4 regions of the Lentibacillus salinarum genome follow, and region 1 is predicted to be linked to each of the others. Evidence: riboswitches for the same ligand, from Rfam matches in the RefSeq annotation. Region 1 holds a riboswitch; each other region holds the start of a gene.
What was found. Region 1 has a riboswitch for S-adenosylmethionine ahead of ACFQ4A_RS09695 (YfcC family protein). Riboswitches for the same ligand answer to the same signal wherever they lie in the genome.
Positions count from the first base shown of each region.

Region 1 (8,184 bases):
ACAGCCATGAAGCACTCCAATTGTGTAGTCGTTACAGCGTCGATTGACTCTGTCGATTTTTTATCTTCTGCCAAAGTGGGCGATGCGTTAACTTTAGAGGCCAACATTACCAGGGCGGGACGTACATCGATGGAGGTGTATGTAAAAGTCTATGCGGATGATCTTCTTCATGGTAGAAAAGTTATGACGACGGAATCGTTCTTAACGATGGTTGCCGTCGATACAGAAGGAAATCCAAAATCAGTTCCTTCTATTATACCTGAAACAAAGGAAGAAAAGCGGCTGTATGATACCGCCCCGTCTAGGAAAGCTCACCGGCAAAACCGTTCAGCTCTAAGATGATTTTGATATACTTCCAACATTGCCCCAAGCATTACTTGATTATGCCTTACGCAATCAAGAATTGTTTTATTACATAAGACGGCAACTGTTGAGATTATAAAGATTGTATGCTCTTTGGACCCAATCTGGATCATGCCAGCGTAAGGTAAGCCGAGGCCAACCAATAATTTTGGGCTCGGCTTTTTTATGTGCTTCGATTATATGCGTCAGCGAATCAGAACAATTAAAAAGGCCAACATCCTCTGTGAATTGATTGGAAACGCTTGCTGACCTAATCTTATCAGTATTAATATGTTTGTTCATCCTCCTCTGAATTTCTCTAGCTTGTTTTATTTTTTTCTCATTTCAATCATGTTAGGCTGATCAACCGTACTTTTATCATGTGCTCAGTTAATAAATTGTTCACGCTCTTTTTCATCGTCAAATTTAATATCCATAGGAGTAACGTCTGCTACTTTTGGCATTTTTATTCGTCCCCCTTCGCAGCATAAACTCACCTCCATTAGAGTCTATGCTTAATTCTAGTTTAATTATACCTACATTTACCCTTTTTTCAATCATTCATGTTGAGGGAGTCAAGTTTTTGCAATAAGTTTCTCCCAACCTTTGTAATCGCAATCCCTATCCGACATCATTCACAAGCACTGATTCCTTACATCATCCGGATGAATCTTCTTTTCTTCCAATTCAATTAATGCGATAACTTCCAGCAAAGCATAGGCGGCATCTTTTCTGGTATATGCCTAGTTACCTTACCCACTCACTTAATTCAACTCCTTAATTCGTTATAACGGACATGGTTTAGAATTTTCCTCTATCCATGCCCGTTTTAATTTCTCTTATGATTTCAGCGAACGCAAAGACTTAAACTCCTATGCCGTTTCCCGGAAAATAAGACTCTTGAGATGACCGGATTCCTCATCATCTTTATTTAAATCTTCAATAACAGCCGATAATTCCACACGTACCCACCATTGCAGCGAAAAATTCGGGTGGAGCTGCGGAACCCTAAGGTCAATTCATCCCCGCGGTTTAACAAAGCGTGAACAGCTTGTACATATATGCCAGGGACATAACCAAGCTGCAGACCATCTTGCGTTTTTATGCTAATAGCAAAAAGATCCACCTCATTGTCATGATCCAACTCTGCTATTAGTCGATCTCCTATATGGACAATGTCAGTCCAGTTATCAGGAACGTTACTTAAATTGGTCCTCCCCAATTAATTAAGACACTAATGATTAAGGCGACCCAAGATATACAGATTGCTGTCATGACGAACGGAAAAATATACCGAATCCATCTTCCATAAGGCACCCTACATAATCCAAGCATTGCCATTAACCCACCTAATGTAGGTGAAAATATATTTGTAAGACCATCACCAATTTGGAACGCTAAAATTGTCGTTTGCCGTGTAATGTCTAACATATCACCAACAGGAACCATAATGGGTAACGTCACGGCTGCTTGACCACTGCCACTTGGAATCAAAATATTAATAATCGACTGGGATATTGTCATGAATACAGCAGCCAGCGTTGTTGGTAAATGTTCTAGTACCGAGACAAGACCATGAGCAACGGTATCGCTGATATTTCCATGGTTCATCACGACTTGAGTGGCCATGGCAACACCAATCAGAATAGCTGCTAATGCACTCGGTTCAAGTGCTTTCGCAAATACATGAGCGATTTGACTAGCATTCATTCTTGCAATAATCCCACAGACAATGCCTATCATAAGGTATATCGCGGCAACTTCATTGATATACCAACCTTGTGTAAAAATGCCAAATAGCATAACAATAATCCCTGCGATAAACACAAGTAACATGGCAATATCCTTTTTTCTCATGTGATAGGAACCAAGTGGTTTACTAAGTGTCATGTCTGAGGTATCAATGTCATAAGCAAGGCTTTTATCCCGGTTCCTTAAAATCTTTTTAAAATATCTAACGTTAAAATAAGCTAATACAGATAACGTAACAACCACTAAGATACTTCTAAAAAGCCATCCTGAGAAAAGTTGCATTTCCGCTATCCTATGCCCGACACCTACCGTATAAGGATTGAACGGAGAAAGGCCAAATCCTACTAGCACACCGCCTATGGCAATACCCGCACCGAGCATGGCATCTCCACCTATTGCAACACTTAATAAAACTGCAATTGGAACAAGCGCGATATTATTTTCAAGGCCAATAAATATCCCGAAAAATCCGTAAACAAATGTCATAATAACATCAACAAGAAAACGCCTTTTAATACCAACTTTACGAACGAATGTCCCAACTGTATTTTCAAGCATCCCCGTTTTTTCTAACAGTCCAAACATCATGGCCGCGGCAAATGTGACAAAGACGATATCTGACATTTCTTGAAACCCTTCAGGAATCGCAGTAAATAAATCCATAATGCCTACAGGACTGTTCTCTATGTATTCAAATGACCCAGGAATGGTTCGAGTTGTATCATTAACGGTTTCCCTTTCATAAGATCCAGCCGGAATAATATACGTCAAAATAGCTGCGGCAACAACAATATAAAATAATAATGCCAATGGATGTGGAATGCGATCCAGCCATTTTTTACGTTTCTTTTCATTCTGCATCGTTAGTCTCCCTTGATGTTAAGTTTAATCAATACGTCTATTGCTTAATAGTAATGCCTGTTCTTATATGTGCCATTGAATACAGACTCATTTCGCCCGCAACAAATAACGTCCTTCAGCTCATATTGCCGCTATTTCTGAAAGGTTTTGAAATATTGCTTTGATTTTTATTCTGTATCATTGATGTTATCCTCCTTGTCGTTTAGCTGGCCTCATAAATTTATAAATCGATACAAAAATAGCCTCTTTCAATGGGAAAGAGGCTAAACATCTATTCGCCTTATCTCCCAGAATAAAAAACTAGTTATTCTGCAGGAATTGGCACCTTTCCTTCTCATAAGGAGGTTGCCGGACGTCATCGGGCCTGTCCCTCAATCACTCTTGATAAGCATAAATTAAAAAATATGAAGTTACATTAATGTTGAAACGATTATATATTTGGAAGACTTTTTTGTCAACGATTTTTGTCGGGTAGTCAGCTATGAAGAGTAAATTTCTTTATTAAACCGTTTATTATCAGTAGCGTTGCATAAATATTATCTAAATTTGTCAAGCATTCCCCTACAATGAACTAAATCAATAATATTGGGAATTGTGCAAATTAAGGCTTTAAAATCCATAAAAAAGCCTTATAATGGGAACAGGTAGCTCTGTCCAAATCCCATTATAAGGAGACAACTTATGGACAAGTATACCACAAAATCCACAATTAATAAATTATTCGAGGTTCTTGATGAACAGAAATTCTTAAATGTGATCAACGTTTCGAACATTGACCACTACATAAAGAAGCTGGCAGCCTACAAATTTCTGGAACTGTTGATTATTGCACAGTTAAATGAGGCTGAAAGTTTAAGAGATCTTTCAAAACAACTCAAGGATAATCAGGGCGTTCAACAGGCGATTGAAATGGATACCATCAGCACTTCGCAGCTTTCCCGGAAACAGTGCGATCTTCCACCGTTCGAAAAGGTATTTAGACACTTGGTGTTTGAAGTACAGGCGCAAATGAAAAATAAATCTATTGTACGCGACATTGGGAAACTGCTGGTCATTGATTCATCCACTGTGTCGATGAGTTTAAGCCAGTATCCCCTGGGCGACGTTTCGAAAAACAAAATCAGGCGTGCGGCTGCACATGCGCGTAGTCATCACAAAAGATATAACCATGCCTGATAAAGCTGTTATGCTGCCTGCCAAACACGCGGATCGCACTCAAATGAATGAATTAGTCGATATCGATTCAGACGCCATCCATTTGTTTGACCGGGGCTATAATGATTACAAACAATTTGATGAACTCTGCTGGAAAAACGTCCGTTTCATCACAAGAATCAAGAAAAACGCAAAAATCGAAGTTGTCTCGGAACAGGAACCGGACACGGAACATAACATTTTTCTTGATCAGAAGGTGTATTTGGACAATGCGCAAAATAGAACGAAAATGGACTATCCATTGCGTCTCATTAAAACGAAAGACAGCGAGGGCAATGTGGTCATCATTATCACCAATTGTTTCGATTTAACGGCTAAGGAAATTGGTGATCTATACCGCTATCGTTGGAAAATCGAGACGTTCTTTAAGTGGGTGAAACAGCACTTAAAAGTCAAAACATTCTATGGCAAAAGTGAAAATGCCGTCTATACCCAAATTTGGATCGCGTTAATTACATATTGCTTACAAGTGTTATTACAGTTGAAATTCAATCATGAAGGGTCGGTGCTGGAAATCAAACGAACGCTCAAAACCCTTTTATTCCAGCCATTGGACGAATTTTTACGGTCTTTTTTCCGAAAGCCAACCCGAACATCAAAAGGCCGTCAAAATTACAATTGAGAAGAAGAATTCCAATTCCTTGTAAGTCAATTGAAGAAGGCGAGGTGAGCCATCTTAACGACCTGACATACGATCCAATATTTCTTTAATATTAACTGGAAAATTGTGGATAAGCTACCATTCATATTCCTTTTGACTTTTTTATTTTTGACCGAAATGATTATACTAAATATTACAAATAATACATTTTATGGAAGTCATTGACTGTTTGACAAAGTAGAAAATGTTTTTATGCAACACTAATGATGCTGAATATAATCAGTAAGCTGATAAAAGTTAAATGCAAAATTTTGATCCACGATTCTGAAAATAGGAAGGACTCCTGCCGCCGGATTGTTTGACTATTGGGTTTGTCCTCGCCATTTTTATTAATTGTCCTGCATGATCGAAATCAGAGTTATTGTCCATTGTTCCAGTTGATCCAGTTTTTGAACTAAAAGAAATTGTTCCGCCTCGACGGCCCCATTGGGATTAGTGATGGAATCCCGTGCAAAGTCAAGAAAGAAGGATTTTTATTAATTTATCCCGTATTTTCAAGTTCTTACGAATTGAAATTGCCCGAAGTCCTTCGTCCCCTAATTCAAGGATATCCCCCCGGATGTAGACAATATCGCATCAAATAACGCGAGGCCTTACCGAACAGTTTGGAAAAGGACTGAATGTGCTTACGCTTCCCATCAACCCAATACTCTTCCCCTGGTACTCTCGGAAAATATGATCAACATAAACACGAATTCGGTTTTGTACAGCACTCTCTTCCTGTACCAGTTCACGGCGCGCACGTGTCAATGTCTGAAGCTTATGGATATTACCCGAGGATAACCCGCTTGATGTCCCCCGATTATGCATAATGGATTGCACAATCGCCATCAGATCAAGATTATCTATTTTAGAACAGTTCAACAGGTCCTGTCGTTCCTGTGCTGTAGTCGCTGAATTTAATATTCGGACATGATAACCTTCCCCCTTACAGGCCGCTGGTGGTGGACTTCTTTCGTTTTCTTCCGGAGCATGTCGATGAGGCGATGGCGGATGGTGTAGTTGAAGTAGGTTCCGAGCTGGCTTTTGTTCGGGTCGTATTTCTTGTAAGCTATCCACATAGCATAGATGCCTTCCACGTAATATTCCCTCTGCCCGTCATGAATACCGAGCTTATGCATATGATAGTGGATTCGCCGTTCATTCTGCTTGAAAATCTCTTCAAACGATTGTCTATATTTGTCATGCATGTGTTCACCTCCTTAATTTGATTCTTGAATGTTCAGTAGGCCTCAAAGAACCACAGAGGCAACGCCTGGCACACGGCGGTTTCTGCGGCATGATATAGCGAGCTCGCATGGTTATGGCCCGAGATCCCGTGAACCCACCGGCCCATGATCCTGCTTTCCCGCCCATATCGCGCCCGCACTCGCCCGATGACCACTCTTCAGCACATGCCGAGCAACATCGCGCCCATACCACCCCACCAGCGCCCCTCAAAAAAAGAAACATTCTCACCCCTTATTCAGGCAAGAATGTTTCTATCATAATTAAAGCGGATATTTTATTTTAAGAATTCCACAGCAAACGAGCTCATTGCGGTAATCCCAGCCGGTATAGCCTTTTCATCGAAAATAATCCCAGGATTGTGCAACGAACGTGTCGATTGTTCTTGATCATTCTTCGTACCGATCCTGAACAACATACCATCCACATGTTCTAGATAAAATGAAAAATCTTCGCCACCCAAGGATGGTTCAGGAAGATAAACCAGGTTATCATCGCCGAGTTCTTTTCTCACCGCTGTATCCATAATATCAACCAAGCTTTCATCATTAATAACAGGCGGACTTCCAAGGTGAAACGTTACTTCTGCTTGGGTATCATGTGCTTTGGCTATGTTTTCACTAATCTCTGCAATATTGTTTTTAATATGATTTCTTACTTCGGGATCCAATGATCTGACGGTTCCAGACAGTCTAACTTCACTGGCCATAATATTATTGGCTTCACCCCCATGTATCTGCCCTAACGTGACAACTGCCGAATCGAGAGGGGAGATACGACGCGAGATAATCGATTGCAAACCGCTTACGATTTGGCCTGCAACGGGAATCGGGTCTATACTTTTATGAGGGTGAGCGGCGTGTCCTCCTGAGCCATCGACTCGGATATCAAATGCATCAGTTGCCGCCATAATCGGCCCTTTCCGCACGCCAATTTTTCCAGCATCGACTTGAGGCCACGTATGCAAGCAAATAATCTTGTCCACTTTTGGCTCAGCATCCAAAACACCCTGATCAATAACATAATTAGCTCCCTGCATAACTTCTTCACCAGGTTGAAAAATAAATTTAATATTTCCATTCAGTTGATCCCGCTTTTTATCCAACACCAGCGCCGTACCAAGCAGGACTGAAGTGTGCAAATCATGGCCGCAAGCGTGCATGACGCCCTCTTTATCTGAGGAAAACGCCAACCCTGTTGCTTCTTTAATTGGCAGGGCATCCATATCACCTCTTAGGCCAAGGGTAGGACCCTCCCCTTTCCCTCTCAGTACACCGACGACCCCGGTATCCCCTTTTAGCTTTTGCAAATCGATAGCCGTATCTTTCAGGACGTCCATTACTAGATTAGTTGTATTGTATTCTTTCATGCTCAGTTCCGGGTTTTTATGGAGATGTCTCCTGATTTTTACCATTTCTGTCTGTATCTCTTCTGTCATCTCATCTATCCGCAATCCAATGTCCTCCTTGCTTTCATACAAATTTGGAGGTCGACTAACCTGTTTAGTTAGTCGACCCTTGTAATAAAAAACTATTCCAGATCTTGTTGACCCATCTCTACAACTTTATTATACGTTTCTTCGCCCCAGATTTTAGTACCTAATTCGTCTCTTACAGATTGCGTTGCTTCTCTAAAGGCTTCGATATCCGGGTCTACGAACGTTACGCCTTCTTCTTCCATCTCCGCCTTCATTTCTTCTGCATTTTCTTTCAATTTTTCCTGTGCATGAGCTTGCCCTTCTTCTGCAGCGCTCAGCAAAATGTCCTGATAGTCACTTGGCAGGCTTTGGAAAAATTCTTCATTTATAGTTACGAACGCTGGTTTATACATATGGTTTGTATTAATAACATAATCCTGAACTTCATGGAAACCAGCAGAATAGATTGTTTCCAGCGGGTTTTCCTGTCCTTCTACTACACCATTTTGTAAGCCACTATAGACTTCACCGAAATCCATTGGAGTAGGATTGGCACCTAGCGCTTCAAACGTTTGTACATAATAATCAACTGCCGGCGCTCTAATTTTCATTCCTGCCATATCTTCAGGCTTTGTTATTTTAACGTTGGAGGAAACGACACGCGGTCCACGCGGCAGAGTGCCGATTGTACGCACGCCTTGTTCATTAA
Region 1 covers NZ_JBHTNH010000020.1:89,892-98,075, forward strand. Annotated here, with positions in the region: gene ACFQ4A_RS09690 (acyl-CoA thioesterase) at 1-342, shown strand, start outside; gene ACFQ4A_RS09695 (YfcC family protein) at 1,546-2,955, opposite strand; SAM riboswitch class I at 3,233-3,346, opposite strand; gene ACFQ4A_RS09700 (DUF4372 domain-containing protein) at 3,637-4,131, shown strand; gene ACFQ4A_RS09705 (IS4 family transposase) at 4,094-4,792, shown strand; gene ACFQ4A_RS09710 (IS110 family transposase) at 5,408-5,737, opposite strand; gene ACFQ4A_RS09715 (sigma factor) at 5,731-6,021, opposite strand; gene ACFQ4A_RS09720 (M20 metallopeptidase family protein) at 6,336-7,511, opposite strand; gene ACFQ4A_RS09725 (TRAP transporter substrate-binding protein) at 7,589-8,184, opposite strand, start outside.

Region 2 (8,184 bases), on a different contig from region 1:
ATTACCCAAAATGTTGATGGTTTTCACCAGAAGGCAGGTAGTCAAAACGTCGCTGAACTGCATGGCACATTAACAAAACTGCACTGCCAGTCATGCGGCAAGGAATACAACAGTGATGAATATGTCAATCAGGAATATTATTGTGGTTGCGGCGGCATTTTGCGGCCTTCCATCGTCTTATTCGGGGAAACACTGCCACAGGACGCTTTCCAGTTTGCCCTGTCTGAAGCGGAGAAAGCCGACTTGTTCATTGTGCTGGGATCGTCATTAAGCGTGACACCGGCCAATCAATTCCCGCTGATCGCCAAGAACAATGGTGCCCGGCTGGTGATCGTCAACAAGGAGCCAACCGAGCTCGATATGTATGCAGACCAGGTCATTCACGGACGAGATATCGGTGCGGTTTTAGAAGAATGGAATCACTGATGACAATACGGCAGTCCACCACTAAAAGCATCGCTGCCACACATTTTTATACTCAGGTTGCTCTTTGAAGCATGGACCGGTCACGTTCTGCAACTGATTTTTGGCCAGTGAGCCCCATGGTCAAATCCATATCGACAAGCAAATTTTGCAGCACTTGCTGAAGGGCGTTATTGTCTAATTGTCTGCTGGAAATCCGGCATGTCATGATGATTCGTGTCTGGTTAACCGCTTCATCATCTGATCATATGTCGTATTTTGTAATGTTTTGACTTTGTTTGCAGAAATGGTTGCATTTTATTTCAGGCGTGCCATAATAGGTTTTGTGCGTTTTGAGCCAAACGTCCTAAATCTTTACATAGTTCGAAAGGAAGATTGATCGCAATGCATATTTTGGAACCAGAGCCAACCCGACAGAATTTAAAAAAGGCTATCTCCTTTAAACGAAAAGAAATGATTAACCTGGGGATGAAATACGGCTTGACGGATAAAAGAACAATAAAGTGTAGTCAGCAGCTGGACAACCTGCTGAACTTGCATAAAACCAGAAAACGTTACGATCTGACGGGATGAGCATGATCCTTTTAATGACGTGACTTCCGACCAGATATGATTTAATGATACCAGGTTTTGACTTTATCAAGATCATTTAAAAAATGCTCAACTTCTTCCTGGTTTAAACGAACAAGAATTTGATCATATAATGTCAGAACCTGACCATCATCCTCATGTTTATGTTTATGTAGATAATCGGTCAGGGCATGCAATTGCTTCTTATTAAGAATTGACGCTGTGGAAAGATGCTTCACTTTCCGGAGCAAAAACGCATTTGCAGATTCATCGAACTCGCCGGAAATAATATGCCCATCCAATTGCATGATTTCACCTCCATAACGTATGACATGTTAATAATTTGCCCCAAATCACCGGTATTATAAGTGATCGGTTGCATCAAAAATTTTGCCCCTCTAAACAATCGTTATGGCCGCGCGCGATACCCCCCTAGTCAATTGCTTTTTCCTGATGCTGTTTCCCGTAAAGATGCTTCTGTCGTTTTCCGCTGTTTCCTGTCGTCAGCATGACCCCAGTAATAACCGCCAGAGCACCAGCCACTTTCATCATCGTGATCGCTTCGTCCAGCCATAACCAGGCCCCGACCATCGTCACAATCGGCAGGAAGTTCAGAAATACCGAAGCTTGTGAAGCACCCAGTACGCCAACAGCACGGTTATAAAAGATTAAAGCAATGAACGAGGGAAACAGACCGAGATAAGCGATCCCCGCTACGTTCGCTGGCTCGATCAATAGCGATGGGACGCCAGCAACGAGCCATTCAACCGCGACAATCGGCAAAAGCACGATAATGGAAATGCCGCTCATCACAAAAAGTGCCCCGAATTGCGGGAATAAGGACATATATTGTTTAACCAAAATCGAATAGACCGCCCATGATCCGACGGCGCCGATCATAATACTATCACCGATATTCCAGTTCATACCGGCGATCGAAAAAATCCGGCCATCCAGCACCACCCAAACAGCACCGAAAAGCGATAACAGAACCCCGACTATTTGGCTATTTCGGAGCCGTTCTTTTAAAAGAAACGCGCTCAACCCGACAGTCGCGACAGGAATAACCGTTTCCAGCACCGAAACGTTTGTGGACGTTGTAAACTGCAATGCACCATATATGAACGTATTAAAAAACGTGATCCCTGTCAGTGTCATAAGCAAAAAAGGCTTTTTATATTCCCTGAATTTATCCCGATAAGCCCACGCACTGCGAAGGCCAAATGGCAGCATCACCAAAAACGCGACCACCAAACGGAAAAACGCAATCGTAAACGGCGGGAGCTCATTAATCGCCCTTCCGGTTAAAATGTTACCGGCATAAAACACAACAACGAACAACATCATGATATAAGCATTGACCATGAAATCCTCCTCTTGAAAAGATAGCAACCCATCCCAAAGCTGCATTTAATGACTCAGGCGTTTTAAAGAGCCAGTTGAAAATAGGGCCGTTTCCTCTGATATTCCCCGCTACTAATTCACTTAGTCCCAAGCTATTCCGGCCACTTTGTCCGATAGTCCAATTTTTAAACGCTTCTTCCAATTTAACAGAAAAGAACAACAACTGCACCCAAGCTTCCTGCATCTAGTCGTTTATTATCACCTTCGTTTGAAGTCAGGTAACATATAAACTTTTTAACATGATAAACTTGACGCTAAGTTTTGAAAATTCCTCCTTGACATTCAAGCATAGCAGGTGTATTGTATGTATTAATATCATAACTGAATAAAAAACGTTCTTATCTAGAGAGGTGGAGGGACTGGCCCTTCGAAGCCTCAGCATCGGTCTGTGACTGTGCTAATTCCAGAAAGCGTTGGACGCTAAAGATAAGAAGAGTGAACTATGTGAACCCAAGCCTCTTCTTATCAGAAGGGGCTTTTTTAGTTTCACAATCGTTTTGATTCAGTTAAATTTAAAGGGAGGTGGGGAATATGTGTAACACATTAATTGAGGCAGTCAACGTGTTAAAGGAAAAAGAATGGATCGACCTGACGCATGCGTTCGGGCCGGACTCCCCTCATTTTTCCGCATTTGATCCGGCAGAGTTCAAGACGTTATTCGATCATGATGACGGGTTCTTTGCCCAGCAATTCACTTTCCCGGGACAATATGGAACACATATTGATGCGCCCATTCATTTTGTACCTGGGGATAAGCGTTATGTGCATGAGCTGGAGCTGCAGGAACTGGTGTTGCCGCTGGTTGTCATTGATAAATCAAAAGAAGCCGCCGAAAACCCTGATTTTACACTTGACTTGGACGATGTTCTGGCATTTGAAAAAGAGCACGGTGACATTGAGCCAGGTTCATTTGTTGCACTAAGGACTGACTGGAGCAAAAACTGGCCGGATCAGGAAGCTTTTGACAACGAGGACGATGAAGGGAATAGCCATGTGCCAGGCTGGTCCGTTGAAGCATTGCAGTTTTTATTCGAACAGCGCCACATCAAAGCTATCGGCCACGAAACATTTGATACCGATTCAGCCATTAATTTCCAGAAAAACGGCGCACTTGTAGCCGAATATTACGTGCTTGATCAGGATACGTTTCAGGTGGAAGTGATGACGAACCTTGATAAAGTCCCGGCAAAAGGCGCCGTAATATTTAATATCGTACCAAAAGCAAAAGGTGCAACCGGATTTCCGGTACGATCATTTGCCATTTTACCTTAACTGTAAGAAAAACGCTGATGCGTCTTTTCAGATACTAGCGGTCAGATGTCAGATTGGAAGACATCCCGAGTTAGCTAATTAGTATTGAAAGCGTCGTCCAAAATTTATACTATCTTATCTTATAAGCAAAAACCTAAACAAACTATAATAGAAAGAGGGAATGAAAATGACCAAAGTAACCACAAAAGCACCATTCCGTGCAGACCAGGTCGGAAGCTTGCTGCGACCTGACCGGCTGCACGAAACAAGACGAGCGTTCAAGAAGGGTAGTATCTCTGCTGAACAGTTACGTGAAGTGGAAAATGACGAAATTAAACGTATTGTCGACAAACAGTTGGAAGTGGGTCTTCAGGCTGTAACCGATGGCGAGTTCCGCCGCACATTTTTCCATCTTGACTTCATGGAACATCTGAACGGGTTTGAAGGCTATGTCCCGGAACAAGGCTATGCGTTTAAGGGTGAGGAATCGGAAAAACGCAATGTCTGGAACTCAGGTGACATTTCGTTTAACCCGGACCATCCATTTTTGCAGGATGTGACGGATCTGATTGACATTGTTGACGGTCGAGCTGAGGTTAAATTCGCCATTCCGAGCCCGAATATGTTTTTTAATGACGGCATCCGGAATCCTGACATTTATCCGGACCTGGAAAAGTATGCAGACGATATCATCAAAACATACCAGGAGGCCATTCAAGCTTTTTATGATGCCGGATTGCGTTACCTGCAGCTGGATGATGTTTACATCGCCGGGCTGGCAGCCGACAGTGTGCCGTGGAATGAAGATCCAGGTGAGCAGCGCGACTATTTGATTGATTTGGCCGTCCGAGTGCTGAACGAAAGTCTGGCCCATAAACCGGACGAATTGACTGTCACAGTGCATTTATGCCGCGGTAACTACCGTTCCACATGGGCATTTGAAGGTGGTTATGACCGGATTGCGCCGAAGCTGTTTGCCAAAGGTAAGGTGGATGGATTTTTCTTGGAGTATGACGATGAGCGCTCCGGCAGCTTTAACCCGCTGACATTCATTCCGGAAGACGGCCCGCGTGTTGTTCTCGGTGTCATCACGTCCAAATCTGGTGATCTGGAGGACAAAGGTGAAGTCGTCACCCGTGTTCATGAGGCATCCCGATATGTATCGCTTGATCAATTATGCTTAAGCCCGCAGTGCGGATTCGCTTCGACACATCACGGGAACAAACTGACCGAACAACAGCAATGGGAAAAACTAAAATTGATCGTGGAATCAGCAAAACAAATCTGGGGATAGTCCAGAGACTGAAGATTAGAAGCCGGACAATCGCATCCGAGTCAACCGAGTTCCAATTTGAAAAACAGCTTGCAGAGGCTCTGCAAGCTGTTTTGATTGGTTCATGGTACATTATAGGGAAGTCGTACCATGAGGATGATGTGTCCTTACCGTTTCCGACCTTTTTTCCGTCTGTTACGCTCGTTCATTTGGATGACAATGCCCTGCACCACCCTTGTGTCATCATCAACTTTGCCTTCATTTTCCTCCTCACGCAACCCCCACATTTTTAGCAGGTAAAACAGGGCAAATGCGTAACTAAGCAGCTGGACAAATTTCAGTACCCCACCTGCAGCCTGCTGGTCGTAAACAGCTGTCAAGGCGGGCAGCAGCTCACCTGAGGCAGCTGCATAAGCTGTATACATCGGTTCTTGTACGACGAGCAGAAAAATCCCGATCGGCATGAGAAACAGCGCCATAAAAAATACATAGATAAGCCGCATGAAATAACTGTGATCGGCCACTTCCTCCGACGGCTGAATAACGACCCACCATGTGAGAAAAGCAAATGTCACCAACAGCACTTCATAAAAAAACTGCAGCAACATGCTCCCATGAATGACATTGAAAACTGACGGGATAAAAAACACCGAGATAAGTCCATTAAATGCGATTGCCATAGGCCATGGGTATTTGAACAGAAACCCGGCAATTTTAGACCGTCTATGGCGCCAGAAAAAGACGGTCAGAAACTGGGTCGGCAAACTCAGGATGAACAGCGGTACCGCAACAAAGGCCATAATGGACAGCTGCAGGATAAGTGCACTGACCAAATAATCATCGGCAATCACGGCAAAAGGCGACCCTTCCACCAGATAAAATAAACTGACCGCTGTAAAAAAATACCTCTTCTGCGTATTTGTCGCGTTGTAATGCGGTGATTTGATAATGGTGTTGATATACCAATAACAGAGCAGCAGAGCCGCCACCAGCGTAAGCGGACCCACGAGTTCATACCATGCATGATTGGCTAACAAAGAACTCATTCCGCATCACCACCATTCTATCGCCAAATGGCTGTTATTTCCTTCAGTTTACCAAACTATGCAGAAAATGCATAAAGCCAAGCTCAAAAACGTTCTTTCGGCAGTCAATGACAAGGGAGCCCCTTTCCAAAATCGCTGTGCCGTATTGCCCGCTTATCAACCTTTTCGATTGAGTATCAGCGTTTTCGTGCGTGTATCAGCGGGTTTCGTGCGTATATCAGCGTGCTTCGTGTGTGTATCAGCTGAAACCCGGACAGTGCCAGGGTGTCAGCTTTACTCACTCGATAATTTTCCCCGGATTAAGCATATCGTCCGGATCGAGTGCTTGCTTGATTTTGCGCATGACGTGGCGTGCTTCGCCGTGCTCGCGTTCCTGATATTTCTGTTTTCCGGTGCCAACACCGTGCTCACCGGTGCATGTCCCGCCGCGCTCAAGCGCATAGCTGACAATCCGCTCATTCAGCTGGTTTGCCCGGGCAATATCATCTGGATTTTCCGGGTCAAGCATTAACAAAATATGATAATTGCCGTCACCGACATGTCCGACGATACCACCAGCCAATCCGGACTCCGAAATGGCGATTCTCGCGTCTTTCACTGCACCTGCCAGTTCGGAAATCGGTACACAGACATCCGTCACCATCTGTTTTCTGCCTGGGTGATTATGAATAAACGCATACGCGGCGTTGTGCCGCGCTTCCCATAGCTTATTGCGCCCGGCGGTATCGGTTTCAAATTCAATTTGCCGGCAGTTCATGTCACTCACAATCTCTTCCATAAAATCAACATCATTTTTTAAGCCGGCTTCATTGCCATGCAACTCCAAAAATAATGTCGGCGCTTCATGATAATCGGTCTCACTGTATTCATTCATCTGTTTAATCGCTTCCTCATCCACAAGCTCCACTCGAGCAATCGGAATACCGGCCTGCATAATGGCAATCACGGCATCCACTGCATCATCGACACTATGAAACTCAGCCCGCGCTGCCATGATATGTTCAGGAATGCCAATGACTTTTAATGTCAATTCGGTAAAACAGCCCAGTGTTCCTTCAGACCCAACGAAAAGCCCATTCAGATTATAGCCTGATGATGATTTGGCTGCCATGCTTCCGGTATGTATGATCGACCCATCGGCCAAGACAACTTCCAAATCGCGCACATTATCCCGCATGATCCCATATTTGACTGACGTCGTACCACTGGCATTGGTCGCCGCCATCCCGCCAAGTGTCGCATCTGCACCAGGATCGACGGTAAAAAACAGACCATACTTTTTCAGTTCCTTTTCCAGTTGTGACCGGGTGACACCCGGTTGTACTTTAACAAGGAAATCATTTTCCCGCACTTCCAGAATCTCGTTCATGTTGGCAAAGTCAATCACGATCCCGCCCTGCTGCGGGATGACATTGGCTTCCAAACTTGACCCATACCCATATGGCACAACAGGTACGTCATATGTTTTTGCCAGTTTCACCGTCGCACTGACCTCGTCGGCACTTTCCGGAAAGACAACAATGTCCGGCAAGTGCGGCGTGTGGTACGATTCATCTGAACTGTGCTGCGCCAACAGCGTCTGGTTGGTTGTCACCCGATTTTCTGCCAAAGCTTCCTGCAATGCCGCCACCAGCTTCATATTTGTTTGTGTCCCCTCCATTTAAAACGCTCCCCCTCTGTATTAGGCTTATGAATTTCTCCCGTTTGCGTAAACTATCGAGCCTCTGAAATCTGGATCAGGTTGCCACACGTGTCATCGAAAATAGCAAATGTCACCGGCCCGGCTTCAGTCGGCGCCACTGAAAATTCCACGCCATGCTTCCTCAGGCGCTCATATTCTTTCTGGATGTCATCGACAACAAACGATGTGATTGGAATGCCCTGCTCGTAAATCGCTTTTTGATACGCTTTAGCAGCATCATTATCATTCGGTTCGAGAAGCAATTCCACACCATCCAGATCTTCCGGTGATACGACGGTCAGCCATTTGAAATCCCCTGCCGGCATATCCATTTTTTTCTGAAAACCGAGCACCTCTGTATAAAACTGAAGCGCTTTCTCCTGATCATCCACAAATACACTTGTCATTTTAATTCGTATGCTATTCCTCCGTTCTGTTACTCCCATTATAGCAGGAAAGGCAGATTATTTTAATGTGATAGGTGTCATTTGCTTGTTGGATAGGTTAGCCCTTAAGACGGCGTGACTACTGCGCTG
Region 2 covers NZ_JBHTNH010000019.1:92,219-100,402, reverse strand. Annotated here, with positions in the region: gene ACFQ4A_RS09115 (NAD-dependent protein deacylase) at 1-426, shown strand, start outside; gene ACFQ4A_RS09110 (aspartyl-phosphate phosphatase Spo0E family protein) at 808-996, shown strand; gene ACFQ4A_RS09105 (hypothetical protein) at 1,038-1,301, opposite strand; gene ACFQ4A_RS09100 (DMT family transporter) at 1,426-2,358, opposite strand; gene ACFQ4A_RS09095 (hypothetical protein) at 2,306-2,581, opposite strand; SAM riboswitch class I at 2,733-2,830, shown strand; gene ACFQ4A_RS09090 (cyclase family protein) at 2,929-3,669, shown strand; gene ACFQ4A_RS09085 (5-methyltetrahydropteroyltriglutamate--homocysteine S-methyltransferase) at 3,836-4,942, shown strand; gene ACFQ4A_RS09080 (cytochrome c oxidase assembly protein) at 5,089-5,967, opposite strand; gene ACFQ4A_RS09075 (FAD-binding oxidoreductase) at 6,245-7,627, opposite strand; gene ACFQ4A_RS09070 (VOC family protein) at 7,681-8,067, opposite strand; gene ACFQ4A_RS09065 (3-hydroxybutyrate dehydrogenase) at 8,174-8,184, opposite strand, start outside.
Region 2: linked by a shared signal. The riboswitch ahead of ACFQ4A_RS09090 (cyclase family protein) and the one ahead of ACFQ4A_RS09695 (YfcC family protein) in region 1 are both predicted to bind S-adenosylmethionine.

Region 3 (8,184 bases), on a different contig from region 1:
CGGTAAAGTGTCATTTTCTGGTTAACCGTCAGCTGCATTTTTTCATAGCCGGTCGATACGGCTTCCTGAAGCGTGCCTTGACCATCTCCGGATAAACGCTTTACTATTTCTGCTCTCCTGTCTTCAATCCAGCTGTACAATGTTTCTTCCAGTAATTGTTCAGCAACACCTGAAGATGTGTAAAATATCCCGTTTTGATTTCGTATTCCACGCTCAGGTTCCGATCTGTGACCCAGCAGTTCCGTTTTTATGTATTCCATGTCATGGATGGATTGTTCAAACATATGACCCAATACGCTCACATCGAGCTCAGCTGCATAGTCATAACCAGTTAACTTCTCAATTGACGGAAAAATGGCATCCCGAACAGTCAATTGATCCAAAACATGATCTGTTGTCAGATAAGATGTTCCGGCAGCCAATTCCAAATTTTTGTGATAAAGAAAATCAAAAACACGATTCAACCGATGCCATGCTTTTGTACCGTTCGGGTCTACGGGCTGTCTGGCAGCTTGAATAGCTTCTCGGCACCCATTATGTGATAGTAAGCCATGATCTTCACAAAAACAAACCATTACAATGCGCTCAAGAACTTTCTGCGTTTTTTCCAAAATGACATATGCATTCAGATCGCTGTTTTGTGCCTGTAAATGTGCAAACAGGTCGTTCCGGACTTGCTGGTAGTCCTGATAAAACGTACGGGCAACCGCATCTGCTTTTTTGCTGTTACGCTCATTGATGACATCTGCTTTTGATCGGCCGCTGCTCGAATGGGAAAGATGTCTATGGACAGAACGCGCTATTTGATTTGTTTCATAAGTACCGAATTGGCTTTTTATATGTGTGCTATTGAATTTGTCATTTTTCATCTTGACACCCGCCAGAAAGAAATACAGACTACCTATATTATAACACAGCAGTTATTTTCTTTGGTTGTGCCGGTCATTTTAAATACAAATCCAGTCACAGTCAGGGCAAAATAAGAATCAGTTGACATCACCCATTATCCGCATTATGCTATTAATATAATTGAGAAATGTTTACCTTGGGAAACACTTAGGTACCTATCAAAAAAACATGAATTAATTGAGCAATTTTTTTCGTACCAAATCATATTCTAGTCAGTAATGAATCGATACTGATAAAAGAGAGGAGTATCAGCTGTGTTTGATTATTTTCTCGCGCTTGATCCTGTGATACAGGCAGCAATCGCCACTATCTTCACTTGGGGAATGACGGCACTGGGTGCTTCATTGGTATTTACCACAAAAAAATTTAACCAGCGACTGATGGATAGTATGCTGGGCTTTGCCGGGGGCGTTATGATTGCTGCGAGCTTTTGGTCGCTTCTTGCTCCGGCGCTGGATATGGCTGAAGGCGGAATTGTACCAGTTTGGGTCCCGGCTGCAGTTGGTTTTCTGCTTGGCGGTATCTTTTTATGGGCGGCTGATAAATTACTCCCGCACCTTCATCCAACATCATCATTTAATGAAGCAGAAGGCATCAATCCCGAGCGAAAAAAGCGCAGTACATTGCTTGTGTTGGCCATCACACTGCATAATATACCAGAAGGGCTTGCCGTGGGTGTCGCATTTGGTGCAATTGCTGCAGACTTGCCGTCAGCATCACTTGCAGGTGCTGTTGCATTGGCCATTGGTATAGGGATTCAGAACTTCCCTGAAGGGCTCGCTGTATCAATGCCGCTGCGGCGTGAGGGCATGTCACGTGGAAAAAGCTTCAACTATGGTCAGGCGTCAGGAATGGTTGAACCAATCGCCGGTATTATCGGGGCACTGTCTGTTACGGTCATTCAGCCGATTTTGCCATACGCACTCAGTTTTGCGGCCGGCGCGATGATTTTTGTTGTAGCCGAAGAGGTCATTCCAGGTTCACAAGAGAATGGTAATAAAGACCTCGCTTCCATGAGCGTCATGTTCGGATTTGCCATTATGATGATTCTCGATGTCGCACTGGGTTAACGATACGTGGGAACAATCCCCATTCGGTTTACCGGATAGCGGCAGATTTTTTCCATTATTTACAATGTTTATAAGAAAAGAAGGAACAACACATTAAATAAAAATGCGTTGTTCCTTCTTATTTTATATGAATTTATTTTACAATGAGAACTGGACAATCTGCTCGTTTAGCAACCTTGTGACTAACACTACCCAATATCATCGTTTGCAGGTTATTTAGTCCACGACTTCCAATAACAATACAATCAAAATCATTTGAATTAGCAAAGTCAACTATCGTAGGTCCCGGCTCTCCGTGCAGTATATGGACTTTAAAATCTATATCGAATTGCCGAATTTGATCCTGAACGGACTTAATCTTTTCTTTCCGTTTATGCTCAATTTCATATTTATTATCATGGTGCAAGACATCCGTTTTCGATGTTTGGCCATCGACCACATAAACGACATCAATGGTTCCATTATACTACGACTATTCCCGCCAACACTTCTCCCCGTATATTTCCAAACCATTCTTGTTTTATTTCCTGTAATTTCAATTTAGCACCTCTTAATTGTTTCATGGTGTTGTATAGTAACTTTTGTGCTAACAAAAGTCGTTTCCGTTTTTAACAAAGCAAATCATACCATAATTATTTTTGAACACAAAATGCCATGTAAACGTAGCCATTAATGATCAACTTTCATTTAATCGATATGCTATTTGAGAAAAAGTATAAAATTGTGCCCTTGTATGACAGCGATACTCACCACGAACGCGTATGAAAAAACGCTGACGCGTCTTTTCAGATGCAGAGGTCAGAAGTCAGTTTGGAAGAAATTAGCGATTTAGCCGATTTCGGGATTGAAAACGTCGTCCAACATTTTATGCTTGCTTATCTTACAAAAAGGGCAGATTATACCCCGTTTTTTCAGAAAAACAGGGATAATCCACCCTTCCAAACATTTTCATTAAGTTCGGCAGATGCGGTTGGTTCAAGACGTGCAAATGTTCACGTTGATCAGGCTTTTAATCGATAGTTTACGTTATGTTCCTTAAGTGTTTTGTCTTTACCAAACAAAAAGTGTTTTTCCATATCAGGGGCGTATTTAGAGTTTATCGTTTCAACTCCGGCAGCTTCTGCAACCTCCCGCAACATCGCTGGTGAAGCGCCACAACATAATCCAATATAGTTTATGCCAATGTCTTTGGCTTTCTTTGCCCATTCCGCTAATTCATAACGATTATGATAAAGCGGGTCTAAAGCAGTCGGAAAAGTTGTTTCTAAAGGTAAATGACAGCTGCATCCACCATCAGGTAAATTGAAAAATGTCGGATTCTCTTCCGTTGTTCGATATGGAATTGGTAACCCACCTACATAGCCATCCACATGTTTACGTATGTCAGCAAGGTATGGCTGCATTGTATCCGGGCCGCGGAAACAATTCATCCCGACAACTAACGCGCCTTTTTCGGAAAGAATTTGACACGATTCCTCTACCGTGTACCCATCCCTTAAAACACTTTCACCCATTAATCCTAATGTAATGACAGCTGGTAATCCGTGGTTTTGAATTTCTTCCAATGCTACGACTGCTTCTTCATGATAATAAAACGTTTCACCATTAATAAAATCGACGCCTTCTTCCTTGCACCATCTCACCATTTCAGAAAACATGTTTCTAACTTGCTCTTTTGACTTAGAATCTTCTGGATCAAAAATGTTCGTGTTTGATATGTTACCTGCTACCAATGCCGCTTCAATTGGATGCTCGTTTGCGACTTCTTTTGCCAGGCGTATTGCGTTCCTGTTCAGTGGTTCCAATAAATCTTCCTTGCCAATGATACGCATTTTTTCTCTATGGGCGTTGTATGTAAATGCTAACACCACATCTGAACCTGCATTCATGTAATCACGGTACGTTTGTTTAAGTGCTTCTGGATTATCCAATGCTACTTCTGGTACAAAGGATCCTGCTTGCAAATACCCTCTTCGTTCCAGTTCAAATAAATAACCTTCCCCAGCGATGACTGTTCCGTCTTTCAGCCTCTCTTCCAAGCTGCGTTTCATGCGACTCTCCTCCTTAAGATTTTTTGTGCGCCACTTGCAATTTATATGCAAAAAATAAAACCTCTTCTTGATAAAGAAGAGGTTTGGCACCATGGCTGTTTACTCTTCTTATCTCCAAGCCTTCGCTTCTGGAATTGGCACAGTACTTAAACAGCCTGTTGCCGAGGTTTCATAGGGCCAGTCCCTCCACCTCTCTGGATAAGAAAAATTTTGATATAAATGTTAACTTTAATTAACTATACACTTTTCCACATTTTCTGTCAATTGTTATTGACCGATTTCTTAGGCTTATTGTTGCTGTAATTAACTTAACAGCCGTCATTTTTAACAAGACGGAAAAAGAAAAGAACTCTTTCTTAAACAGAGAAAGCCTGAGAAACTGCGGAGAGAATCACTTCCCTCTCCCCCGTATCGTAAAAATATGTAAGAAACGAGTGCTAATATGCTTCGGGTCCCGCGATTATTTCTATTATAACGTTGGGGATCGCCGAATATACGTTGATTTATGTCCAAAGGTAATAAATAAAAAACCACCAACATATGTATTGGTGGAGACGGTGGGAATCGAACCCACGTCCAGAGATATCGCCACTCAGACATCTACACGCATAGTTGACATATTATCATTCGCTTACCGCTCAGCCTGCCAACAGGCTTCCCGGCAGCTAGTCTGATTGGATTCTGCCATCATCCTCAGACGGTGGACGACAGAATAGCCCGCTTGATTTGAGACCCTTCAATCTGCTACACGAGCGATAGCAGGAAGGATCGCTTTAGGCAGTGCTTAGGCAGCTGCTAAAGCTGGTGAATTGTTTTCTTCGCCAGTTATATTTAGGCAATAACGTTTTACGAGCCGTAACCTCGACGCGCAGTCTGAGCTCAATCTATCCCTGTCGAATCCGTAACGTCCCCATGAAAAAGATGGGAGAATACGCCCGGATAGAACGAGCACTATTCATTTACTTGTTATAACGACAATTTTTATTATAACAGAAATCCTTTGAAAGTCAAGGGTTGGCGGTCTACTGCAAGCTTTCCTTCGCGGCACGATCCGCGTCACGCTTCATTTGCTTCCGCTTCAGATCTTCCCGTTTGTCATATTTCTTTTTTCCTTTACCGACACCGATCAACACTTTGGCCACACCGTTTTTGATGTAAACCTTCAGCGGTACAAGCGAATAGCCTTTTTGCTGGATCAAGCCGACCAGTTTATCGATCTCTTTTCGATGCAGCAGTAATTTGCGCGAACGGGTCGGATCATGATTGAACCGATTTCCCTGCTCATACGGTGCAATATGCATATTGACCAATTGCACTTCACCGCGGCGATCAATCCGTGCGTGCGAATCCTTCAAATTGATACGGCCGGCACGAATCGATTTAATCTCGGTTCCCTGCAGCACAAGGCCTGCCTCATATGTCTCTTCTATAAAAAAATCATGCCGCGCTTTTTTATTTTGTGCGATTGCTTTCCCATTTCCTTTTGGCATACGTACGTCCTCCTACTGCTTCCGTGCAACTAATTTTAACAGAAAAGAACCGTTATGCCAATTGTCGGCGAGGTCAGCTACCCGTTTTCAATGCCTGCGTTAGGGCGACAGGACGTTGAACCTTAGCCGACCGATCCTTTCTAGCCTTTTTTGAACGCTGACTAAAAAGAGGTATTTCACACATATTATAGGCAATAAACTCAACATAACAGCCTCCCAGCAAACCATCCAGACCCGAGACTTGTCAGCTGAACACCTTAATTTGTTAATCCTTCGACAATCATATCCGCGTTCCATTCCAACATTTCTACATACGTGTCCCCTTCTTCACCCGGTTTTCCCAGAGAATCGGTGAATATTTCCCCGGCAATCGGCACCCCGGTTTCATCTGACACGGTTTCCATACTGCGTGGATCCACACTTGTTTCGACAAACAATGCGGGTACAGCTTTTTCTTCAATCAAATCCACGACCGACTTAATTTGATCCGGTGTCCCTTCATTTTCATCGTTAATTTCCCAAATGTAGGCTGCTTCAAAATCATATGCTGCGGAAAAATACTTGAACGCACCTTCACTGGTCACTAAGTACCGTTTATCTTCCGGAATTTCCGCTATCTTTTGTTTAATTTTTTCATCCAGTTTTTCAAGTTTTTCAATGTATGCAGCAGTATTATTCTTATAGGCTTCTTCATTATCAGGATCAATTTTTATTAAAGCATCCCGTGCATTTTGGGCATACCTAATACCGTTTTGGACATCCAGCCATGCGTGTGGGTCTTCATCGCCTTTATGCCCGCCGGATTGAAGCAATTTAGGCTCCACCCCTTCACTAATACGGAAGACAGGATCATCTTCGCCGTCTTTACCTGCCGTTTGGATCATTTTTTCAAACCATGAATTGCCTGCTTCCAGATTCAATCCATTGTAGAACACGGCATCTGCATCTGTCACCGCCTGAACATCCTCGGGCAACGGATCATACTGGTGCGGGTCGGATCCGATTGGTGCCAGATTCTGTACGTCGGCATGCTCGCCGGCGACATTTTTGACAATATCATAAACAATTGAATAAGTTGTTACAATATCCAGGCTTTCGTCTCCTCCTTCTGCATCACTTTTAGCCTGATTTTCCTCTGAACAGCCTGCCAGAACAACAAATGTAAGCACCAGTATAATAAATACTATTTTCCTCATAAATTCCCCTCCTGATTGTTAATAGGATAATCGTTTCCGGCGTGAACGCCACGCTTTCCACAACACACCATGTTTGGGTGATACGATGAACGTAATACCAAATAAAAGCGTTGCTACCAACACAATCGTCGCGCCTGAGGCAAGGTTCGCTTTATAACTGATGTATAATCCGACCACAGAAGCAATCACCCCAAAACCGGCTGATAAAAATATCATCGTTGAAAGCCGGTTCGTGATTAAATAAGCTGTCGCAGCAGGTGTTATCAGCATCGCAACCACTAATATGATGCCTACTGTCTGCAAGGATGCGACTGTTACCATCGTCAGCAACGTCATTAGGAAGTAGTGAATGACATTATTCGGCAGACCATATGCTTTTGCCATTGTCGGATCAAATGAGGTGACTAGCAGTTCTTTGTAAAAAACGTACACACTGATCAAAACGATCACACCTATAATCATTGTCATCCACATATCCGACGGACGAACGGCAAGAACGTTGCCGAACAAAATATGGTATAAATCTGTACTGCTTTTTAAAAGTGTAATCAGGATAATCCCCAGTGCAAACGCCGCTGTAAACATAATGCCGATGGATGAATCGTTTTTAATCCGGCTGTTTTGGCTGATGTATCCGATGCCAATAGCAGTCAGTACCCCTGTCGCAACCGCTCCAAAGAAAAAATTGATTCCCAGGAAATAAGAAACTGCTACACCTGGAAGAACCGCATGTGAAATCGCATCCCCCATCAGTGCCATGCCGCGCAGCACAATAAAACTTCCAATCACACCGCATATAATACCGACCATAATGGACGTGATCATTGCCTTTTGTAAAAAATCATAATGCATCACAGCTTCGAGGAAATTCATGATTCCACCGCCAATTCTTTCAGGAATGACAGCTGACCCTCATAAGCTTTTGCAATGGTTTCGGGTTGCATGACATCCTCTACTTCTCCAAAGTCCATTAATGCCTGATTCAACAAAATAACCTGCTGAAAATATTCTTTTGCTTTACTCAAATCATGGTGGACCACCATTATGGTTTTGCCACTTGTACTCAACTCCTTCAAAATAGTCATAATTATCTCTTCACTGCGAATATCGATTCCGACAAATGGTTCATCCAAAAAGAATACTTCCGCCTGTTGTGCCAGTGCTCGTGCCAAAAATACGCGCTGCTGCTGGCCGCCGGATAATTCACCGATCTGCCGATTTTTGAAATCCGCCATTCCCACTTTACCTAGTGCATGCATGGCTACTTCCTTGTCTGCTTTTTTCGGTTTACTGGCTATTTTTAAGGACGGATATCGACCAATCAGGACCGTATCAAATACAGAAATGGGAAAATCCCAGTCAACGTCACTTCGCTGTGGGACATAGGCGATTTTTTTCCTGATATCACGATTGCTTTTTTCCATTATTTTAATATGCCCTGTATCTTTTGGTATCAAGCCTAAAATTG
Region 3 covers NZ_JBHTNH010000027.1:16,925-25,108, reverse strand. Annotated here, with positions in the region: gene ACFQ4A_RS12645 (Eco57I restriction-modification methylase domain-containing protein) at 1-869, opposite strand, end outside; gene ACFQ4A_RS12640 (ZIP family metal transporter) at 1,164-1,979, shown strand; gene ACFQ4A_RS12635 (universal stress protein) at 2,113-2,433, opposite strand; gene ACFQ4A_RS12630 (homocysteine S-methyltransferase family protein) at 2,981-4,030, opposite strand; SAM riboswitch class I at 4,136-4,235, opposite strand; RNA gene ssrA (transfer-messenger RNA) at 4,577-4,942, opposite strand; gene smpB (SsrA-binding protein SmpB) at 5,053-5,520, opposite strand; gene ACFQ4A_RS12615 (metal ABC transporter substrate-binding protein) at 5,778-6,716, opposite strand; gene ACFQ4A_RS12610 (metal ABC transporter permease) at 6,735-7,589, opposite strand; gene ACFQ4A_RS12605 (metal ABC transporter ATP-binding protein) at 7,586-8,184, opposite strand, start outside.
Region 3: linked by a shared signal. The riboswitch ahead of ACFQ4A_RS12630 (homocysteine S-methyltransferase family protein) and the one ahead of ACFQ4A_RS09695 (YfcC family protein) in region 1 are both predicted to bind S-adenosylmethionine.

Region 4 (8,184 bases), on a different contig from region 1:
TCACGGGCGCCTTCTCCCATCAGGCTTGACCGCGTTCCCTGTTCCAGTTCAAACTGCATGAAATTTTGGTTGCGGTCTGCGTTTTCGTTTTCGCTATGCCAGGTGGAAAAATCCTGGTTAAACGTGTCGCTTGTCTCCTCACTGACGTCTTCTGCCAAACTATCATTGGCGAGTGGGTCGGTGCGTGTTAGTTCATCAAAGGCAGTATCTTTCGTATATTCGGCCAGATTGGTTATTGGAAAAATAAAATATGCATGTGTCATGTCACGGTAATCATTTTCCAGCCGGAAGACGATTTGTTCTGTAAGCCGGGTCACATCGATTGTCTGGTTAGCTTCAAACAGCTGGAACAATAATGGTTTCAGTGCTTCCAGCTGATCGGTCTGACGTCCATTTGCCTGTGGAAAGGAAGGGTCCGGCGTATCGGATTCAATCAGCAGATAGATTAGGCAATACAGCTCATCAAGCGAAAGACTGCGTGTCATATTTGCTTCCAGCTGCTGGGTGAAAAATTGCCTTAAATAATCCCGTCGAATGGTGAATAAATTGGTCGTACCGGGACGTTCTCGTTTCACGATTTCTTCCAGCCGGATATTTTCAAATAAGGTGAATAATTGGCTGGCGAACTTTGGCAGAGCCGACTCAGAAATGGCTTCGTGAAATTCTTTCATGGCCGGAATATCGGAATGATTTAGTGTCCCAATTGTCCTAAGCAGAATGTCCGTCTTGAGCCCGGCTTCACGGGCTGTTGCGTTGCCGATTCCCCAATTGGCACTTGCCGTTATTTTAAAATTGTCGTTATCAATGGCTGATCCATAGGCATAGTCGAACATTAAATCAGGAATGCCTGACAGCACAGTGGCCAAATCCTGCAGCTGCTGAAACAGCCGGGTATCGACATTGGTTTCGCGAAATCGGAACATGGCGATTCTCCTATTCAAATGATGTTGAGCTGTATTGGTTAGTCAAAAAGCGTCTCGGCCATGGTAAGCACAAATTCTTTTTCCCGATCTTCATCCAGCTTGTCGGCAATCGCCCGGCGAATCGCCCGTTTTGGTGGAATGAGCGCCGTTAAATCACAGGCATCCAGCAACGCACGGATGGATGCTGCATCTTCTGCGAGTTTGCCTTGGGCGACCGCCTGAATGAGATCACCGGAAAGACGGACGAACAAATCAATCGTGCGCGCGTCCTCCAGCCGGCTTGTGTCCTGAATCAACTGTTTCAATTGGTCCCCCTGCAAATAGGGGATATCAATGACGACGAAACGGTTTTTCAATGCTTCGTTGAGCGGTACCGTTCCGACATACCCTTCATTAATCGCGGCAACGACACCGAAGCCCTCCTCGGCCATCATAATTTCCTCGGTAAACGGGTTGGTGATTGTCCGGCGGTAGTCCAGCACGCCGTTAATGAGCGGCAATGTTTCAGGTTTTGCCATATTGATTTCATCAATGTAAAGAAATGTTCCATGCTTCATTGCGTTCGTGACAGGTCCGGGAACAAATTCGATGACTTGTTTGTCACCTTCATAGGCGAGTGTTTTGAACCCCATCAGACTTTCGGCATCGAGGTCAACCGAACAGTTTACATTGAACATCGGCTGGTTAAATAAGCTGGAAAGCGTCTCGGCAAAGCGTGTTTTGCCTGAACCGGTCGGCCCTTTCAGTAGCACATTTTTCCCCATACTTAAAGCTGTGACAGCATCGATCAGCAAATCCTCTTCGGGCGGGACATAACCACCTTCACGAATGAGATTGCTGAAATCATGGTCATCGTTTGTGTTACGGTTATGTTCGATTAAATGCCTGATTGATTCAGGTAGATGGTTATACTGTGTCATAGGTGTACTCCTTTCAATGGTTATTGTAACCTTTGTGGAGAAGGGATGAAAGTTTAAGGCACGACCCCTGTGTACGACCTCAAACGGACGTGTCCACATTTGATGAGCGATTATAAAAAAGCGCCGCTCAAAATTTAACTATCCGGTTATAGTGATGATCATAATGCGTCTGCGATTGGAAAACCCTAAGGATGACAAAAAAGGAGGAAGGTCGAATGTCAGAGGAAAATAAAAATCGTAACAAGGATAAGAACACGCAGAACAATCATAACCGGTTTAACAAGCAAAAGCCTGATCCTGACGTGGAATTTGCCAAGGACAGGGAGTTTCTAAACCTGGACAATAAGCGGAACAAACGGCATCGTAAGGACAAGTGACGTATTCCGGATTGTTTTGAATGCAAAAGCTGCCGGCCTGATGACCGGCAGCATGCATGATTATCTTTCCCAGTAGTCCCGCTGAAAGATACCCATCATGATGGCATCCTCATAGGCTCCGTTAATGAAAAAATGCTGCGCTAATTCCCCTTCAACCCGGAAACCCAACTTTTCGTATATATGACCCGCCTTTTCATTCGTTTTGGCGACAAGCAAATACAGTTTATGCAAATTAAGCACGGAAAAGGCATAGTCCATGGCCAGTTTGGTGGCAGAACCAGCGTAACCGTTTCCTTGGTGACTGGGATCTATTATAATGGCAAATTCCGCGTGACGGTGTCTTGGATCAATGTCAAACAGCCCGACATAGCCAAGCGGTTCATGACCGTCAGTCAAAATGAATTCCCGGTTCCGTTCGTTGTCATAACATTTGTCAAAGCTTTCTTTCAGTTTTTCCATCGACATATACGATTCACTGAACCAATAATGCATTACATCGGCGTTGTTGAATAGCTTGTGTAAAAATGTTAAATCATCTTTTTCCAAAGCGCGCAGTTTTATCGTCGTGGTCATATTGTGTCGTCTCCTCATGGTTTTTTTGTCATGATTATCTTGCATGTAACGGGCAGGCGGGCCGGCAAAAACCCGGGCGTCTTATCGCATTGTCGACCTGGCAGTCCTGTGCGTCGTAAGCCCACACTTCACGTTAGCGAGACGAGGCGAAACCTGGAAGGATAAGTAGGGATCCCGGTTGATATGCCGCGTCTCCGGTTGAAAGTTGCCTCGCTCCGGTTGATGTTTCGCGTTCACGGTCGATAGTTGTCCCGCTCCGGTCGATGTTCCGCGTTTCCGGTTGAAAGCCGTGCCGCTCCGGTTGATGTTTCGCGTCTCCGGTCGATAGCTGTGCCGCTCCGGTCGATGTTTCGCGTCTCCGGTCGATAGCTGTGCCGCACCGGTTGATGTTCCGCGTTCACGGTCGATAGTTGTCCCGCTCCGGTCGATGTTCCGCGTTTCCGGTTGAAAGCCGCTCCCCACCGGTTGATGTTCCGCGTTCACCGGTTGAAAGCTGTGCCGCACCGGTTGATGCTTCGCGTTCTCCGGTTGAAAGCCGCCTCGCTCCGGTTGATATTCCGCGTTTACCGGTTGAAAGCCGCCTCGCTCCGGTCGATAGCTGTGCCGCTCCGGTTGAAAGCCGCTCCCCACCGGTTCATGTTGACTGACGTGTCACTTTATCCTATCAGAAAATCCGGTGGCCGTCATGGGATGGTTGCCGACGTCATACCGTTCGTACGCCGTCCGGTGGCAGATGCCGTTCATATTATGGGCGATGCCTATGCCGGAAAATAAAGATGGATTGAAGGCGCCATTTGTGTGACCGAGAACTTGTTGCAGGAATCGTTAACGCCCATAGCCGGACCGTCTGGATAAAGACTATGATTCAGGTCTGTAACAAAACATTGATACAGTTCCGTGTAACGGCTTGATAAAGACGCGAAATTTCAGTTTTCTTTTTGGAAACGTTTTGTAGTATAATAGAATCACCCAAAATGAATGCACTTACATTTAAAGATTTTCCTATATTAAGCTTGAAGGAGTTTTTAACATGGCAAATGTGGCACGGGATTTTTTCATTGGACTATCAAATAATCAATTTTTGAATACCCGGGCGAAAAAATGGGGCTTTTTCCTCGGGGCAGATAAATTTGTTGCCGGTACGACTATTCAAAGTGTTATGAAAGCGGTTAAGGAATTGAATGCCCGTGGGATCAGTTGCACGCTTGATAATTTGGGCGAGTTTGTTTCCGATAAAACAGAAGCCAGTCAGGCCAAAGATAAAATTATCACGCTTTTAGAAGCGATTCACCAGGAAAATGTCGATTGCCACTTATCGGTCAAATTAACCCAGCTGGGAATGGATATCGACCAGAATTATTGCATGGTGAATATAAGGGAGGTTCTTGACGCTGCGAACAAATATGGTATTTTCGTCAACATTGATATGGAAGATTATGCCCATTATGAGCAGACGTTAGACATTCTGAGCGTGCTCCGTCGGGATTATGACAATGTTGGAACGGTTATCCAGTCATATCTCTTCCGGGCAGAAGATGATCTGCAGGATTTGCAGGATGTGCGGATCCGGCTTGTGAAAGGCGCATACAAGGAAAGTGCCGAGGTGGCCTATCCGGATAAGCAGGCTATCGACCGTAACTTTGTGACGCTGGCGAAACAGCGGCTGTTGGGCAGTGCGTTCACGTCGATTGCCACCCATGATCACCATATTATCGATGAATTGAAAGCGTTTGTGGCGGAAAATCATCTTGATAACGACCAGTTTGAATTCCAGATGCTTTATGGTTTCCGCAATGACCTTCAGCAAAAACTTGCAAATGAAGGATATCATTTCTGCACGTATATTCCGTTCGGCGATGACTGGTTCGGCTACTTCATGCGCCGGCTTGCCGAACGTCCGCAGAACATGAATTTAATCGTGAAAGACGTGTTTTATACTGAAGATAACAAGTTGAAAAAAGGCCCGGTTGTCAGTGGCGCAGCTGTCATTTCCGCGCTCGCTTTCTGGCGTCTTAAAGTAAATCGTAATAAGAAAACGAATGACTGAAAACGAAACATGGCAGGGTCAAACATCCTATAACGAAACAAAAAAGCGTTCCCAATGCCCAAGCGTTGCCGGGAACGCTTTTTTGATCTACCTTATTTCGCCACGGCCGCCAACCCATGCTCAAGATCCAGAATTAAATCATCTGCATGCTCAATTCCGACGGACAGTCTGATCAATTCATTGGTGAGGCCATAGGAATGACGTACCGCCTCCGGAATATCAGCATGTGTCTGGGTGGCCGGATAGGTGATTAGACTTTCCACACCGCCAAGACTTTCCGCAAAAGTGAACAGGTTCAAAGCCTTGAGAAACGGCTCGACATACGTTTCATCGTTCAAGTAAAAACTCAGCATGCCGCCTTTCCCCGGATACAGCACCTGGTTCACAAGTGGTTGGGATTCAAGAAATGCCTTGACGCATTTGGCATTATATTCGTGCTGGCGCATGCGGAGCGGCAGTGTTTTCATGCCGCGCATCAGAAGCCAGCAGTCAAATGGGGCAAGCGTTGACCCTGTTGAATTGTGGATATAAGCCAGTTCTTCACACAATTTATTGCCTTTAGCCACGACCGCACCGGCCAGTACATCATTGTGTCCCGCTAAATACTTGGTGGCACTGTGGATGACGATATCCGCACCTTCGTTGATCGGCTGCTGGAGAAAAGGGGTGTAAACCGTATTATCCACGATGAAAAGCAAGTTATGCTCCTTGGCAATGCGCGAAACAGCCGCCATATCGATGTTCGTCATGAGCGGGTTCGTCGGTGTTTCGATAAAGATCGCTTTTGTGTTGTCCTGGATATAGTCAGCCAGCTTATCTGCATCCTGACCGTTCCAATACGAAAATTGGAATCCCTGTTTTTCCTCAAGCATGGCAAAATAGCGGTAGGATCCGCCATATACATCCCGGCAAGTCACGATATGATCCCCAGCAGCAAGCAGGGAAAAGACAAGTTGAATGGCACTCATCCCAGAGCTGGTAGCAAATGCCCGGTCACCATGTTCGCTTCGTGCCATGGCATCTTCAAGGACATCCCGGGTTGGATTACCGGTCCGTGTATAGTCATAGCCATTCCCGTGACCGATCTTTTCATGCCGGTAGGAAGTCGATAAATAGATCGGTGTGCTGACAGCTTTTAATGGTTCCGTTTTATGGTTGCCGATTTGGGCAAACGTGGTGTCTTGTTCGAATGGATGATGAGACATATGTATCGCTCCTCTGGAAGATTTATTGTTTTCAAAATTAATACCCTCTCCTAGATAAGAAGAGGGTATCATCATATAAACCATCATCTCCTTATCTTCTAAGCCTGACGCTTACTGGAATTGGCACAGTACTGTGATAAGTCTGTTGCCGAGGTTTCGTGGGGCCAGTCCCTCCACCTCTCTGGATAAGAATATCGTTTTTTTATGAAATTGGATAATAATTATTAATTTACAGCGGATATTCATTTCTGTCAAATATTTTTAAGGGTAGTAACTGGTTCATGAAAACTTTTTGAATATTTACATTTGCTATGGACTGGCTTAAAATGGATATTGAGGTGATTTGCATGGGCGTTGTAACCGTAGATTTTGATGGAACCCTCTATCAAGGTAATTCGTTTAAAGTTATGTTCCAGACGGCCAATCAATCGTTTGGCTTAAAGCAGTGGACTGTTGTCGCTAGCGGAGTTGTTAAGGCAGCGGCGGCCGGTGTGGTCAAAGGTAAAAATGCGTTCAGACTTGCGTTTTTCAGTGCATTTGCGCGGTCATTTAAAGGCATGGCTGAAGCAGAACTTGATACATTTTTCCACCGATTGGTTGATATTGGCAAGCAGGACGCCCATCACGATTTGATACATAAAATCCGCGATCATGAACGGCAGGGCGATCACATCATTGTTCTGTCCGGTGCACTGCAGCCATTTTTAAAAGCCTTTACACAAGAGTTGGCGCTGGATGTCCATATTATCAGCACCGAATTGGCGTTTGACGAAAATGGGGTATGTACCGGTAACATCGGCTCGATTATTAACGGTGATGAAAAAGTAAACCATGTTCAGGCTTGGATCAACCAGCAGATGCGGCTCGGCAACCTGACCGAAGAAGAAGCGGGTGAAACGTGGGCATATGCCGACAGTGAGAGTGATGTGCCATTGTTTCAATTCGTCAAGCATCCGATTGTCGTTAACCCGGATGATGGGATGAAGAAAATCGCTGTGCAACAGGGCTGGCCGGTGTTTGGGTGAAAATAGCTGATTTTGGTTAATGGATAGAAACAAAGGACGCTTTCAGATGAAGCATCAATACGTGTTAATGAGGCAGGAATTTTCTTGATTTGAGGAAAATTCCTGCCATAAGGGTGTTTTTGGCCATTAAAATGGCGGCTATAAATGTGAAAATGAGAGAGATTACTAAATAGTCCCTGCCATTTGCGGGAACACTGTCTAAGACAAACCAAACCATACCATATCCACAAAGGTGAAGTCTGCCATGGATGTTAGAGTTGTATTAACCTACACAACACCTAAAGGAACAGAAACCGTTTTTTGGTCGGACGAGATGCCAGCTGCTAAAGCGCTTTTGTTGGCCGAAGATCTGGAGAAAACCGGCCGTGCGAAGCAACTGAGATTTATTGATAAATATGATAGCAACTGGACAATGAAAGAACTGAAGAAACAAATGGAAGTCATTCAAACTGAACCTCATGAGGTGACGGTTTATTTTGATGGCGGCTTTGATCGGGAAACGAAAAGGTCCGGACTGGGCTGTGTCATATATTATGAACAGAACGGTAAGTCGTGGCGCCTGCGCAAAAACGCGCTGGTCGAGGAGCTGGAGACCAATAATGAAGCGGAATATGCGGCACTGCATCTGGCCATCCAGGAGTTACTGCTGCTTGAAGTCCATCATCAAGCGGTTACCTTTTCCGGTGATTCTCAGGTGGTGATTAACCAGTTAAAAGGTGAATGGCCGTGTTATGAACAGGTATTGAATCAGTGGGCTGACCGGATTGAAGATGAACTTGATCAGGCAGGCATTGACCCGGAATATGTGGCTATTTCACGAAAACATAATCAGGAAGCAGACCGGCTGGCGTCGCAAGCTTTAAAAGGTGTTGACGTTACAAGTACGCGTGAGGTGTAACACCCGTGGTTTGCTGTCGTGGATTTGGAACGACGTTTCGTGCTGCAGATACCATAAATCGCGATTCGCGCGGCAGTTCTGTCATTTCGCGCAACATCCCATCATTTTCGCACGGTAACGCATGCAAATCGCGCGTGGGCACCAATGATTTCGCGCGATAGGCCAAAAATTGCTTAACAGTCTTGTCATCATTGTCCGGGTCCGGCACATTGACAC
Region 4 covers NZ_JBHTNH010000026.1:105,369-113,552, forward strand. Annotated here, with positions in the region: gene ACFQ4A_RS12400 (vWA domain-containing protein) at 1-923, opposite strand, end outside; gene ACFQ4A_RS12405 (ATP-binding protein) at 962-1,843, opposite strand; gene ACFQ4A_RS12410 (hypothetical protein) at 2,059-2,220, shown strand; gene ACFQ4A_RS12415 (GNAT family N-acetyltransferase) at 2,281-2,793, opposite strand; gene ACFQ4A_RS12420 (hypothetical protein) at 3,027-3,194, opposite strand; gene ACFQ4A_RS12425 (hypothetical protein) at 3,259-3,567, shown strand; gene ACFQ4A_RS12430 (proline dehydrogenase family protein) at 3,824-4,840, shown strand; gene ACFQ4A_RS12435 (aminotransferase class I/II-fold pyridoxal phosphate-dependent enzyme) at 4,933-6,045, opposite strand; SAM riboswitch class I at 6,134-6,237, opposite strand; gene ACFQ4A_RS12440 (HAD family hydrolase) at 6,393-7,070, shown strand; gene ACFQ4A_RS12445 (ribonuclease H family protein) at 7,315-7,968, shown strand.
Region 4: linked by a shared signal. The riboswitch ahead of ACFQ4A_RS12435 (aminotransferase class I/II-fold pyridoxal phosphate-dependent enzyme) and the one ahead of ACFQ4A_RS09695 (YfcC family protein) in region 1 are both predicted to bind S-adenosylmethionine.